Regions from separate parts of the Pseudocitrobacter faecalis genome, predicted to be linked through region 1. Evidence: predicted binding sites of a transcription regulator. Region 1 holds the regulator's gene; each other region holds the start of a gene.

What was found. Region 1 encodes sigma-54, which starts transcription at its own class of promoters, with help from an activator protein. Its sites were predicted from a motif close to GTTGGCACANNTTTCGCTNT; they were not measured.
Region 2: norV (anaerobic nitric oxide reductase flavorubredoxin) is a predicted target of sigma-54. The motif match lies at 2,172-2,191, and genes of this name have one in related genera.
Region 3: glnA (glutamate--ammonia ligase) is a predicted target of sigma-54. The motif match lies at 2,705-2,724, and genes of this name have one in related genera.

Annotation. Positions count from the first base shown of each region.
Region 1 covers NZ_CBDDNJ010000002.1:71,625-75,870, forward strand. Annotated here, with positions in the region: gene rapZ (RNase adapter RapZ) at 1-562, opposite strand, end outside; gene ptsN (PTS IIA-like nitrogen regulatory protein PtsN) at 596-1,084, opposite strand; gene hpf (ribosome hibernation promoting factor) at 1,141-1,428, opposite strand; gene rpoN (RNA polymerase factor sigma-54) at 1,451-2,884, opposite strand; gene lptB (LPS export ABC transporter ATP-binding protein) at 2,932-3,657, opposite strand; gene lptA (lipopolysaccharide ABC transporter substrate-binding protein LptA) at 3,664-4,218, opposite strand; gene lptC (LPS export ABC transporter periplasmic protein LptC) at 4,187-4,246, opposite strand, start outside.
Region 2 covers NZ_CBDDNJ010000002.1:617,364-621,609, reverse strand. Annotated here, with positions in the region: gene gutQ (arabinose-5-phosphate isomerase GutQ) at 1-534, shown strand, start outside; gene norR (nitric oxide reductase transcriptional regulator NorR) at 531-2,051, opposite strand; gene norV (anaerobic nitric oxide reductase flavorubredoxin) at 2,237-3,685, shown strand; gene norW (NADH:flavorubredoxin reductase NorW) at 3,682-4,246, shown strand, end outside.
Region 3 covers NZ_CBDDNJ010000002.1:4,509,004-4,513,249, forward strand. Annotated here, with positions in the region: gene glnL (nitrogen regulation protein NR(II)) at 1-1,012, opposite strand, end outside; gene glnA (glutamate--ammonia ligase) at 1,206-2,615, opposite strand; gene typA (ribosome-dependent GTPase TypA) at 2,996-4,246, shown strand, end outside.

The sequences.
Region 1 (4,246 bases):
TCGGCAGGAAGCGAACGTCGAAAACGTAATCCGCATCGATAGGGATACCGTGCTTGAAACCGAAGGATTCAAATACCATCGTCAGCTCGCGCTCGCGTTTGCCCAGCAGACGAGTACGCAGCATTTCTGCCAGCTCGTGAACCGACATCTCGGAGGTATCGACGATAAGATCCGCGCGTGAACGCAGGGGCTCCAGCAGGTCGCTCTCTTTATCAATTGCGCTCTCCAGTGACAAGTTTTTGCTGGAAAGCGGGTGCAGACGGCGCGTGTCGCTGTAACGACGGATCAGGGTATTGCGATCGGCATCGAGGAACAGCAACTGTGGAGAAAATGCGTCCGGCAGATTTTCCATCGCTTTTTCGAAGATTTCCGGCGACTCCGGCATGTTACGCACGTCGATACTGACGGCAGCGGAGATCTCCCGGTCGGCCAGCGTTTTCGCCAGCTCAGGCAGCAGGACTACCGGCAGGTTGTCCACACAGTAGAAACCCATATCTTCCAGCGCCCGTAAGGCCACGGATTTACCCGAGCCTGAGCGGCCGCTGACGATCATCAGTACCATGTACCGTTTCTCCTCAGTACGAACTCATTTCCCTTACGCTTCATCACTGTTTTCCGTTTCGGTGATGATTTGGTAAAGCTCTTCGTCACTCTGCGCCGCGCGCAGGCGGCGGCAGATAGTTTTATCCGCCAGACGCTTCGCCACCAGTGAAAGCGTATGTAAGTGCGTTTTGGTTTGGTCCGCAGGCACCAGCAGGGCAAAGAGCAGGTCGACAGGCTGATTGTCGATGGCGTCGAACGCGATCGGCGTTTCAAGCTGCACAAAAACGCCCACGGCGCGCAGCGTATCTTCTTCCAGCTTGCCGTGTGGAATAGCGATGCCATTACCAATCCCGGTACTGCCCATTTTCTCGCGGGTGAGAATCGCTTCAAATACCACCTGCGGAGGCAGACCTAACTGCTTTGCCGCCAGTTCACTGATGATTTCCAGCGCACGTTTTTTACTCTGGCAGTGAACCGCACTGCGAGTACATTCCTGGTTAAGCACATTGCTCAGTTGTAGAGCCGAATCGTTATTTATCATAATTTCACCTAAGCATCGCCCGACACTTTACCGGCATCGGGCGACCGCCCGGACAATTAGTGTTGTTTCAGTTTATCTTTATGTTTATTAAGCTGCCGCGCGAGTTTATCGATCAACAGATCAATCGCGGCATACATATCTTGCCCTTCCGCGCTGGCATGAAGTTCGCCCCCGTTAACATGCAGGGTCGCATCCGAGATGTGCGCCAATTTTTCCACTTTTAACACAATATAGACCTGATTGATCCTCTCAAAATACTGTTCCAGCTTCACGAATTTCGTGTTGATGAAATCGCGCAGGGCTTCAGTGATTTCGACGTTGTGTCCAGTGATGTTGAGCTGCATAGTGTCTTCCTTATCAGTTGAGTCAGACCAGTTGTTTACGCTGGTTAGACGGCGGAATGGATAAAGACTCTCGGTACTTTGCAACGGTACGGCGGGCCACCATGATACCCTGATCGGAGAGCATAGAGGTCAGCTTACTGTCGCTCAGTGGTTTCGCGGGATTTTCCGCGGCAATCAATTTCTTCACCAGCGCGCGAATCGCCGTTGACGACGCTTCGCCGCCACCCTCCGTGTTCACGTGGCTTGAGAAGAAATACTTAAGCTCAAAAATGCCGCGCGGGCTATGCAAATACTTCTGCGTAGTCACGCGTGAAATCGTGGACTCATGCATCTCGACGGTCTGGGCGATATCCGCCAGTACCATCGGTTTCATATACTCTTCGCCGGACTCAAAAAACGCCTGTTGCTGCTCAACGATGCAGCGGCTGACGCGCAGCAATGTGTCGTTGCGGCTCTCAAGGCTTTTAATCAGCCACTTCGCATCCTGCAGATTGCTGCGAATAAACTGGCTGTCGGCGTCGTTACGGACGTTGTTACACATGCCCGCGTAGTGCTGATTAATTTGCAAACGTGGAATGCTGTCGGCGTTGAGTTCCACCACCCAGCGGCCACTGACTTTGCGCACCAGCACATCAGGAATAACGTACTCCGGCTCGCCAGTCTGGATCGACTGACCCGGACGCGGATCCAGTGACTGGATCAGATCCACCGCTTCTTTCAGCACGTCTTCTTTCAGACGGGTGACGCGCATGAGCGATCGGAAATCGTGGTTGGCAAGCAGATCGAGATGGTCGCTGATGATCAGGCGGGCTTCGGCGAGACGGGGTGTTTCTTTGGCAAACTGAGAGAGCTGGATAAGCAGGCAATCGCGGAGATCGCGGGCGGCGACGCCCACCGGGTCAAATCGCTGGATCCGTTTAAGCACAGCTTCAACTTCATCCAGACCGATTTCGTCATCACCCATGCTTTCAAGGATATCTTCCAGCGGGACGGTCAAATAACCGGTATCGTCAACGGCGTCGACGATGGAGGTGGCTATCGCGCGATCCGTATCGGTAAACGGCGTGAGTTCCACCTGCCACATCAGGTAATCCTGAAGAGACTGGGTGGTTTCGCCCTGATAGACCGGCAGCTCGTCGTCCTGGTAATCAGCACCGGTACCTGAAGGCGTCCCGGCGGTGTAAATTTCATCCCAGCTGGCATCGAGCGGCAGCTCTTCCGGCATATCTTTCTGTTCGAGCGCGTCGACGCTGTCTAACGTTTCGTTATCCGGTGTCTCTTTCGTGTCGATTTCTTCATGAATATCGGTTTGCTCAAGCAGGGGATTACTCTCCAGCGCTTGCTGAAGTTCCTGCTGCAGTTCCAGCGTCGACAGCTGTAACAAGCGAATAGCCTGTTGCAGCTGTGGCGTCATGGCGAGCTGTTGGCTGAGCCTTAATTGCAAACCTTGCTTCATGTTCAGTGCGATAATCTCCGGCTAACCTCTCTCATGCTTCTACCCTATCAGAGTCTGAAGTCTTCCCCAAGATACACACGTTTAACATGTTCGTCTTGTAAGATCTCTGTCGGGGTGCCGTGGGCGATAAGCTGCCCCTGGCTGACGATATACGCACGCTCACACACTGCCAGCGTTTCGCGGACGTTGTGGTCAGTGATTAACACGCCGAGACCGCTGTCGCGCAGGTGCTCAATGATGTGTTTGATATCGATAACGGAGATCGGGTCAACGCCCGCAAACGGTTCATCCAGCAGGATAAATTTCGGATTTGCGGCCAGCGCGCGGGCGATCTCGACGCGGCGGCGTTCGCCCCCGGAGAGCGACTGACCCATATTGTCGCGCAGGTGTTCGATGTGAAACTCTTCCATCAGCTCATTACAGCGGTCTTCACGCTGTTCGCTGGTGAGGTCGTCGCGAATTTGCAGCACGGCCATCAGGTTGTCGTAAACGCTGAGGCGACGGAAAATGGAGGCTTCCTGCGGCAGATAGCCAATTCCGCGGCGCGCACGGGCGTGCAGCGGCAGCAGGCTGATATCTTCGTCATCAATAATGATGTTGCCTGCATCGCGCGGCACGATACCGACTACCATATAAAAGGTCGTCGTTTTACCCGCGCCGTTCGGCCCAAGCAGGCCCACAATCTCACCGGAGTTGACGGTCAGACTGACATCCTCTACCACGCGGCGGCCTTTGTAGGCTTTAGCCAGGTTCTTTGCAATTAATGTCGCCATAACGAATTAGTTACTCTTCTTCTGTGCCGGAGCCTGGTCTTTGTTTTTGTCCTGCAACTGGGACGGAACCAGAACGGTCGTTACGCGTTTACCTTTTTCGCTAAACGCCTGCATTTTCTGTTCTTTAACCAGATACGTGATTTTGTCGCCCTTGATGTTGCTGTCGACTTGTTCCAGATACGCGTTGCCGGTCAGCACCACGAAATCACTTTGCAGTTCATAATGCATTTTGGCGGCATGGCCTTTCACCGGCTTGCCGTTGTCCTGCATCTGGTAGAAGGTCGCCGGGTTACCGTAACCGTCGATCACTTCTTTGCCCTTTTCACCGCCAGGGCGGGTCACCACCACCTTGTCGGCGTTAATTTTGATACTGCCCTGAGTCACAACAACGTTACCGGTAAAGGTCACGATGTTGCCCTGCATATCCAGCGACTGCTGATCGGATTCAATATGAATCGGCTGGTCAGTATCACCGGTCAGTGCCAGTGCCGGCAGGCTGGCTGCCAGCAGAGAACCGGCGAGCGCCAGCTTAAGGCTGAGTTTGTTTGTTCTGAATTTCATAGGAGGTTCTAACCTTTTCAATCAGCTC
Region 2 (4,246 bases), 550 kb from region 1:
GAAGCCTGCCCGATGCGTCTTGCCCCCACCTCCAGCACCGTGAACACGCTAATGATGGGCGATGCGCTGGCGATGGCCGTGATGCAGGCGCGGGGTTTCAATGAGGAAGATTTTGCCCGTTCACATCCGGCTGGCGCGCTGGGCGCACGTTTACTGAATAAAGTGCATCATCTGATGCGCCGCGATGCCGACGTACCGCAGGTGAGCATCCACGCCAGTATTATGGACGCCATGCTCGAACTGAGCCGCACCGGGCTGGGCCTGGTTGCCGTCTGTGATGAGCAGTTGCAGGTGAAAGGCGTGTTTACCGATGGCGACCTGCGCCGCTGGCTGGTTGGCGGTGGTGCACTGGCGGATAACGTCAGCCTGGCGATGACGGTGAACGGCACCACGCTGAATGCGCAGAGCCGCGCTATTGATGCCAAAGAGCAGCTGATGAAGAAAAAAATCAGCGCCGCGCCGGTGGTGGATGACAACGGCCAACTGGTCGGCGCGATCAACCTGCAAAACTTCTATCAGGCCGGTATTCTTTAATCCTTCATCCCCAGACGTTTCGCCAGCCGATGCAGGTTGGCGACGTCGGTCTCCAGCGCCCGTGCGCTGGCCGCCCAGTTATTGTTGTTTTGCGACAGCGCCTGACGAATCATCTCACGCTGAAAATGTTCGGTGGCGTCACGCAGGTTGTGACACGCGGGTAACGCTGGCGCTTCACTTTCCATGACTGGCGCAACCGCGCTCTCCTCAAATGCAAAATGCTGCGCTTCAAGGATCACATCGCCACCGTTGCGCGTTGCGCGCGCCAGCACGACCGCGCGATGCACCGCATGTTCCAGCTCACGCACGTTGCCCGGCCAGGCGTAACTCAGCAAATGCGCCCGCGCTCCGGCGCTTAAAATCACCCGCGATAACCCCAAACGCAACCGGCACTGTTCGCAGAAATAGCCTGCCAGCAGCACCACATCATCGCCGCGTTCGCGCAGCGGTGGCACGGAGAGAGGGAAGACGCTCAGACGATGGAACAGATCGGCGCGAAAACGCCCGGCCAGCACCTCTTCACGCAGGTCGCGGTTGGTGGCCGCCAGCACGCGCACATCGACCCGCAGACTGCGGTCATCCCCCACGCGCTGAATATCGCCATACTGCAATACGCGCAGCAGCTTGGCCTGCAACGCCAGCGACAGCTCACCAATTTCATCAAGGAACAGCGTGCCGTTATCGGCCATTTCAAACTTACCGCTACGGTTGCTGATAGCCCCGGTAAACGCACCCTTTACATGACCGAAGAGTTCACTTTCCGCCACGCTTTCCGGCAGCGCCGCGCAGTTAAGATAGACCAGCGGATTAGCCGCACGCGGGGAACCTTCATGAATCGATTTCGCCACCAGCTCTTTCCCGGTACCTGTTTCACCGCTGATCAGTACGTTGAGATCGGACGCCGCGACAATCTCTATCTCTTTTTTCAGCTGCATCATGTTCGGCGACAGGCCAATCATGTCGGTACTGGCGACCGGTTCAAACGCGGCAGGTGCCCCCGGCAACATATTCTGACTTTCCAGTTGTTCAATCAGCAGGGCGTTACTCAGCGCCCCGGCGGCCAGCGCGGAGATCAAACGCAACTCTTCATCGCTAAAGACATCGAACTGCTCCGGCACCATCGCATCAAGCGTCAACGCGCCAATCAGGTTCTGCCCGGCAAACAGCGGCAAGCCAACGCAGGCATGCACTTTCAGGCTCTCCTGACCGGGAATTAATCCATCGTAGGGGTCGGGCAAATCACTGTCTGCGGGGAAGCGGACGACATCCCCCGCGCGGGCAATGGCTTCAAGGCGAGGATGCCCCTCCAGCGTAAAGCGACGGCCCAGCACATCCTGCGCCAGCCCGTCGATCGCCAGCGGAACAAACTGTCGTGCTTCATAGCGCAGTAGCGCCGACGCGTCGCACTCCAGCACCTGACGCAGCGTGGTAATTAAGCGCTGAAAGCGATCCTGATGGCCAACACCGCGTTGTAGTTCGATGGCGATATTCGCCAGTACATCGACCGAGAAACTCATCGTAACCTCATTGTCTTTTTGACAATGCATATTGTCATATTGACTGTGTCAATAACAGTCATTTTGACAACAACCATGCACGAAAAAATATTAAATGCAGATAAAACAACATGTTAAAAAGTTGGCACACAACCTGCAATAAGCAATACATCTTTTTAAAAACATTGCATTTGATTGAGGTTGCTATGTCTATTCTGGTTAAAAATAACATTCATTGGGTTGGCCAACGTGACTGGGAAGTGCGTGATTTTCACGGTACCGAATACAAAACGCTGCGCGGTAGCAGCTACAACAGCTATCTGATCCGTGAAGGTAAAAATGTCCTGATCGACACCGTTGACCACAAATTCAGCCGCGAATTCGTGCAGAACCTGCGCAGCGAAATCGACCTGAACGACATCGACTACATCATTATCAACCACGCGGAAGAAGACCACGCCGGTGCGCTGACGGAGCTGATGTCTTACATCCCGAACACCCCGATTTACTGCACCACCAACGCCATTGATTCCATCAACGGCCACCACCACCACCCGGAATGGAATTTCCATACGGTGAAAACCGGCGACAGCCTGGATATCGGTAACGGCAAACAACTGATCTTCGTTGAAACCCCGATGCTGCACTGGCCGGACAGTATGATGACTTACATGACAGGCGACGCGGTTCTGTTCAGTAACGACGCCTTTGGTCAGCACTACTGCGACGAACGTCTGTTCAACGACGAAGTGGATCAGACCGAACTGTTCGAACAGTGCCAGCGCTACTACGCCAATATTCTGACGCCGTTCAGCCGTCTGGTGACGCCAAAAATTACCGAGATCCTCGGCTTCAACCTGCCGGTCGATATGATTGCCACCTCCCACGGTGTGGTATGGCGTGACAACCCGACGCAAATCGTTGAGCTGTATCTGAAATGGGCGGCCGATTATCAGGAAGACCGCATCACGATTTTCTACGACACCATGTCGAACAACACCCGCATGATGGCGGACGCGATTGCTCAGGGCATCAATGAAGTTGACCCACGCGTGGCGGTGAAAATCTTCAACGTCGCCCGCAGCGATAAAAACGAAATCCTGACCAACGTTTTCCGTTCTAAAGGTGTGCTGGTCGGGACATCAACCATGAACAACGTGATGATGCCGAAAATCGCCGGTCTGGTCGAAGAGATGACCGGTCTGCGTTTCCGTAACAAACGTGCCAGCGCATTCGGTTCACATGGCTGGAGCGGCGGCGCGGTTGACCGTCTCTCTACCCGCTTGCAGGATGCCGGTTTTGAAATGTCGCTGAGCCTGAAAGCCAAATGGCGTCCTGACTTCGACGCACTGGAAGTGTGTCGCGAACACGGTCGTGAAATCGCCCGCCAGTGGGCGCTTGCGCCGCTGCCAGAGGTGAGCGCGAAAGTGACAACCGCAAAGGAAGAATGTGCCTGTGCAGCCGCCGCTGCCGCCGACCTCGGCCCAAGCATGCAGTGCAGCGTCTGCCAGTGGATTTACGATCCGGCAAAAGGCGAGCCGAACCAGGATGTCCAGCCGGGCACGCCCTGGAGCGAGGTACCGGACAACTTCCTGTGCCCGGAATGCTCACTGGGTAAAGACGTCTTCGACGTACTGGCAACGGAGGCAAAATGAAGAATGGCATCGTGATCATCGGGTCGGGCTTTGCGGCCCGCCAGTTGGTGAAAAACATTCGCAAACAGGATGCTGCCGTGCCGCTGACTTTGATCGCCGCCGACAGCATTGATGAATACAACAAGCCGGATCTCAGCCACGTTGTCAGCCGTGGGCAAACCGCCGCCGACCTGACGTTGCAAACTGCGGGCGAGTTTGCCGAGCAGTACAACCTGAATCTGTTTCCGCAAACCTGGGTGAGCGACATTGATGCACAGGCCAAAGTGGTGAAAAGTCAGGACAGAGAGTGGCATTACGACAAACTGGTGCTGGCGACCGGGGCATCGACCATCGTACCGCCGGTTCCCGGAAAAGAGCTGATGCTGACCCTCAACAGCCAGCAGGAATTCGGGGCCGCGCAGAGTACCCTGCGTGATGCGCAGCGCGTACTGATTATCGGCGGCGGGCTGATTGGCACCGAACTGGCGATGGACTTCAGTCGCGCAGGCAAAGCGGTGACGGTAGTGGATAACTCCGCCTGCATTCTGGCGTCACTGATGCCGCCGGAAGTGAGCAGCCGCC
Region 3 (4,246 bases), 4.4 Mb from region 1:
GGCCTGGCCAACTGGTAAATTCAATTTTGCCGGAATGCTGATCGATCAGGCTGCGGGCGATAGATAAACCCAGCCCGGTGCCGCCTTCGCGGCCACTCACCATTGGATAGAACAGCGTGTCCTGTAAATGGGACGGAATACCCGGCCCGTTATCTTCAACGTCAATGCGTGCCGCCAGGCGATAGCGCTCACCGTGCAGCGTTAGCTGGAATGCGGTGCGCGTGCGCAGAATGATTTCGCCGCCTTCTGGCCCTAACGCCTGCAACGCATTGCGAACAATATTCAGTAATACTTGTTCAATCTGGTCGGGATCGTGCGGTAACTCCGGCAAACTCGGGTCGTAATCACGCACCAGCCGCACGTTATCCGGCAGCTCCATCGACACCAGCGAAAAGACGCGTTCGGCCACTTTGTGGATACTTTCGGTTACGTGCATCCCCGGCTGTTGCGGCCCCAGCAGACGATCGACCAGGTTGCGCAGGCGATCGGCCTGCTCAATGATCATCTTGGTGTATTCAGTGAGCGACGGGTCGGGCAGTGCTCTGCTTAAAAGCTGCGCCGCGCCGCGTAAGCCACCGAGTGGGTTTTTTATCTCATGGGCTAAGCCACGGACTAAATCGCGCGCCGCAATCTGCTGCGCATGCTGGAGCTGCTCCTGGCTCAGACGACGTTGATTATCCATCGGGGCCATCTCCAGCAAAATAAAGCCGTCAGGCAGCCGCTGGGCCGTCAGAGAGAGGATATGCGAGCGTCCGTCGATCACCAGCGTCACTTCGTTATCCGTGAAGCCCTGGCCCGTTTGCAGGCTCTCCTGCATCAAACCGGTATTTAATGAGAAATAGCTCAGCAGTTCCGGTAATGGCGTACCGAACAGTTTTCGTGAGCTTTGCGCCAGCAGTTGCTGCGCCGCAGGATTAGCGTAATGCACCGCCAGGTCATCATCGACCAGCAGAATGCTATTAATTAAAGAATTGAGGATCTGCCCAGCATCGGGCAGCGCGCCGGTTGCCATTTAGCAGTCTCCTTTGATTGCACTGTTTTAGTGCATTATAGCTGGATGGACGGGAAAAAGGCGCTAACTACGCGTTTTCGTGGAGAAAAAAGCCCATCCAGAGATGGGCTAAACGTTCCACGGCAACAACTTACTCAGCTTGTTCTTGCCGCCAAGCGGCGACAAGAAGTGGGCGGAGAATGACTAACGTAAATTAAACGCTGTAGTACAGCTCGAACTCTACCGGGTGCGGCGTCATACGTACGCGGTCATCTTCTTCACGGCGCAGCGCGATGTAAGCATCGATGGATTCGTCAGTGAACACACCACCGGCTTTCAGGAACTCGCGGTCCAGATCCAGTTCTTTCAGTGCTTCTTCCAGAGAACCAGCAACCTGTGGGATCTCTTTCGCTTCTTCCGGCGGCAGGTCATACAGGTTTTTGTCCATTGCTTCGCCCGGATGGATTTTATTCTTGATACCGTCAAGGCCAGCCATCAGCAGTGCTGCGAAGCACAGGTACGGGTTAGCTGCCGGGTCCGGGAAGCGCACTTCGATACGACGCGCTTTCGGGCTGGTAACAACCGGAATACGGATGGATGCGGAACGGTTACGCGCAGAGTAAGCCAGCATAACCGGCGCTTCATAACCCGGAACCAGACGTTTGTAGGAGTTGGTCGTCGGGTTCGCCAGGGCGTTGATCGCTTTCGCGTGTTTAATAACACCGCCGATGTAGTGCAGCGCCTGCTCAGACAGACCTGCATATTTGTCGCCAGAGAACAGGTTTACGCCGTTCTTGGACAGAGACATGTGGCAGTGCATACCGGAGCCGTTATCGCCAAACATTGGTTTTGGCATGAAGGTCGCGGTTTTACCGAAACGGTGCGCAACGTTGTGAACCACATATTTGTAGATCTGAATTTCGTCCGCTTTTTTGGTCATGGTGTTGAAGCGGGTGGCGATTTCGTTCTGGCCCGCCGTTGCCACTTCGTGGTGGTGAGCTTCAACAACCAGGCCCATTTCTTCCATGATCATACACATGGTAGAACGGATGTCCTGAGAGGAATCGACCGGCGGAACCGGGAAGTAACCACCTTTCACGCCTGGACGGTGACCTTTGTTACCACCTTCGTATTTGGTGGAAGAGTTCCACGCGCCTTCGATATCGTCGATAGCCACGTGAGAACCGGAAATGGATGCGCCGAAGCGGATGTCATCGAACAGGAAGAATTCTGGTTCTGGCCCGAACAGTACGGTGTCGGCGATGCCAGTAGAGCGCAGGTATTCTTCCGCGCGTTTCGCGATGGAGCGCGGGTCACGGTCATAGCCCTGCAGGGTACCTGGTTCCAGGATATCGCAGCGGATAATCAGTGTCGGTTCTTCGTAGAACGGGTCAATGAGTGCGGTAGATGCGTCCGGCATCAGAACCATGTCAGATTCGTTAATGCCTTTCCAGCCGCCGATAGAGGAGCCGTCAAACATTTTGCCTTCTTCAAAGAATTCAGCATTAACCTGATGGGAAGGGATAGTGACGTGCTGTTCTTTACCTTTGGTATCGGTGAAGCGCAGATCGACAAACTTCACTTCGTGCTCATTCAGCATCGTCAAAACGTGTTCAGCGGACATACTTTACATCTCCCGGATTTGTCATTGTCGTCGTGGTAACGAGGTCTTCAAACACTTCTTAAAAGTGGCGTTGTTGCCCTGAAATATATAAAGCGAAATCTGTGCCAACTTTTAAATTACCCCCAAAAGGCGCTATCATGCGCATCATAGTGCAAAAGGGCTGCACCACGATGGTGTCATTGCACCAGTATAGTGCTTGTATGTGAACATAAAGCACCATATTGGTGCAATTTGCGTTAAGGTGCCCTTTTTTCGCTCCGTGAAAGCGATCACAAAGGAACTCTGCAATACTTGTTTGCGGAGGATGTTTGTGATCCTGTTTTGTACTGCGATTAATCCGTGTACAATAACGCGCTATTTCTAATGCCCGAGGCAAAGTTGTGATCGAAAATTTGCGTAACATCGCCATCATCGCGCACGTTGACCATGGTAAAACTACCCTGGTTGATAAGCTGCTGCAGCAATCCGGTACGTTTGATGCACGTGCCGAAACTCAAGAGCGTGTGATGGACTCCAACGATTTGGAGAAAGAGCGTGGGATTACCATCCTCGCGAAAAACACCGCTATCAAATGGAATGACTACCGTATCAACATCGTTGATACCCCAGGGCACGCCGACTTCGGTGGTGAAGTTGAACGTGTAATGTCCATGGTAGACTCCGTGCTGCTGGTCGTTGACGCATTTGACGGCCCGATGCCGCAGACGCGCTTCGTGACCAAGAAAGCCTTTGCCTATGGCCTGAAACCTATTGTTGTTATCAACAAAGTTGACCGTCCTGGCGCGCGTCCTGACTGGGTTGTTGACCAGGTATTCGACCTGTTCGTTAACCTGGATGCGACCGACGAACAGCTGGACTTCCCGATCGTTTACGCCTCTGCGCTGAACGGTATCGCGGGTCTGGATCACGAAGACATGGCAGAAGACATGACCCCGCTGTATCAGGCGATTGTTGACCATGTTCCTGCACCGGACGTCGATCTCGACGGCCCTCTGCAGATGCAGATCTCCCAGCTGGACTACAACAGCTATGTTGGTGTTATCGGTATCGGCCGTATCAAACGCGGTAAAATCAAACCGAACCAGCAAGTCACCATCATCGATAGCGAAGGTAAAACCCGTAACGGTAAAGTCGGTAAAGTTCTGACTCACCTGGGTCTGGAGCGTATCGACAGCGATATCGCTGAAGCGGGTGACATCATTGCGATCACCGGTCTGGGTGAGCTGAACATCTCTGACACCATTTGCGACACGCAAAATGTGGAAGCGCTGCCGGCCCTGTCCGTTGATGAACCGACCGTTTCTATGTTCTTCTGCGTCAACACCTCTCCGTTCTGCGGTAAAGAAGGTAAATACGTCACGTCTCGCCAGATCCTTGATCGTCTGAACAAAGAACTGGTTCACAACGTGGCGCTACGCGTCGAAGAAACGCCGGATGCTGACGCATTCCGCGTGTCTGGTCGTGGTGAACTGCACCTGTCTGTTCTGATCGAAAACATGCGTCGTGAAGGTTTCGAAATGGCGGTTTCCCGTCCGAAAGTTATCTTCCGCGAAATCGATGGCCGTAAACAAGAGCCGTTCGAGAACGTAACGCTGGACGTTGAAGAGCAACATCAGGGTTCTGTAATGCAG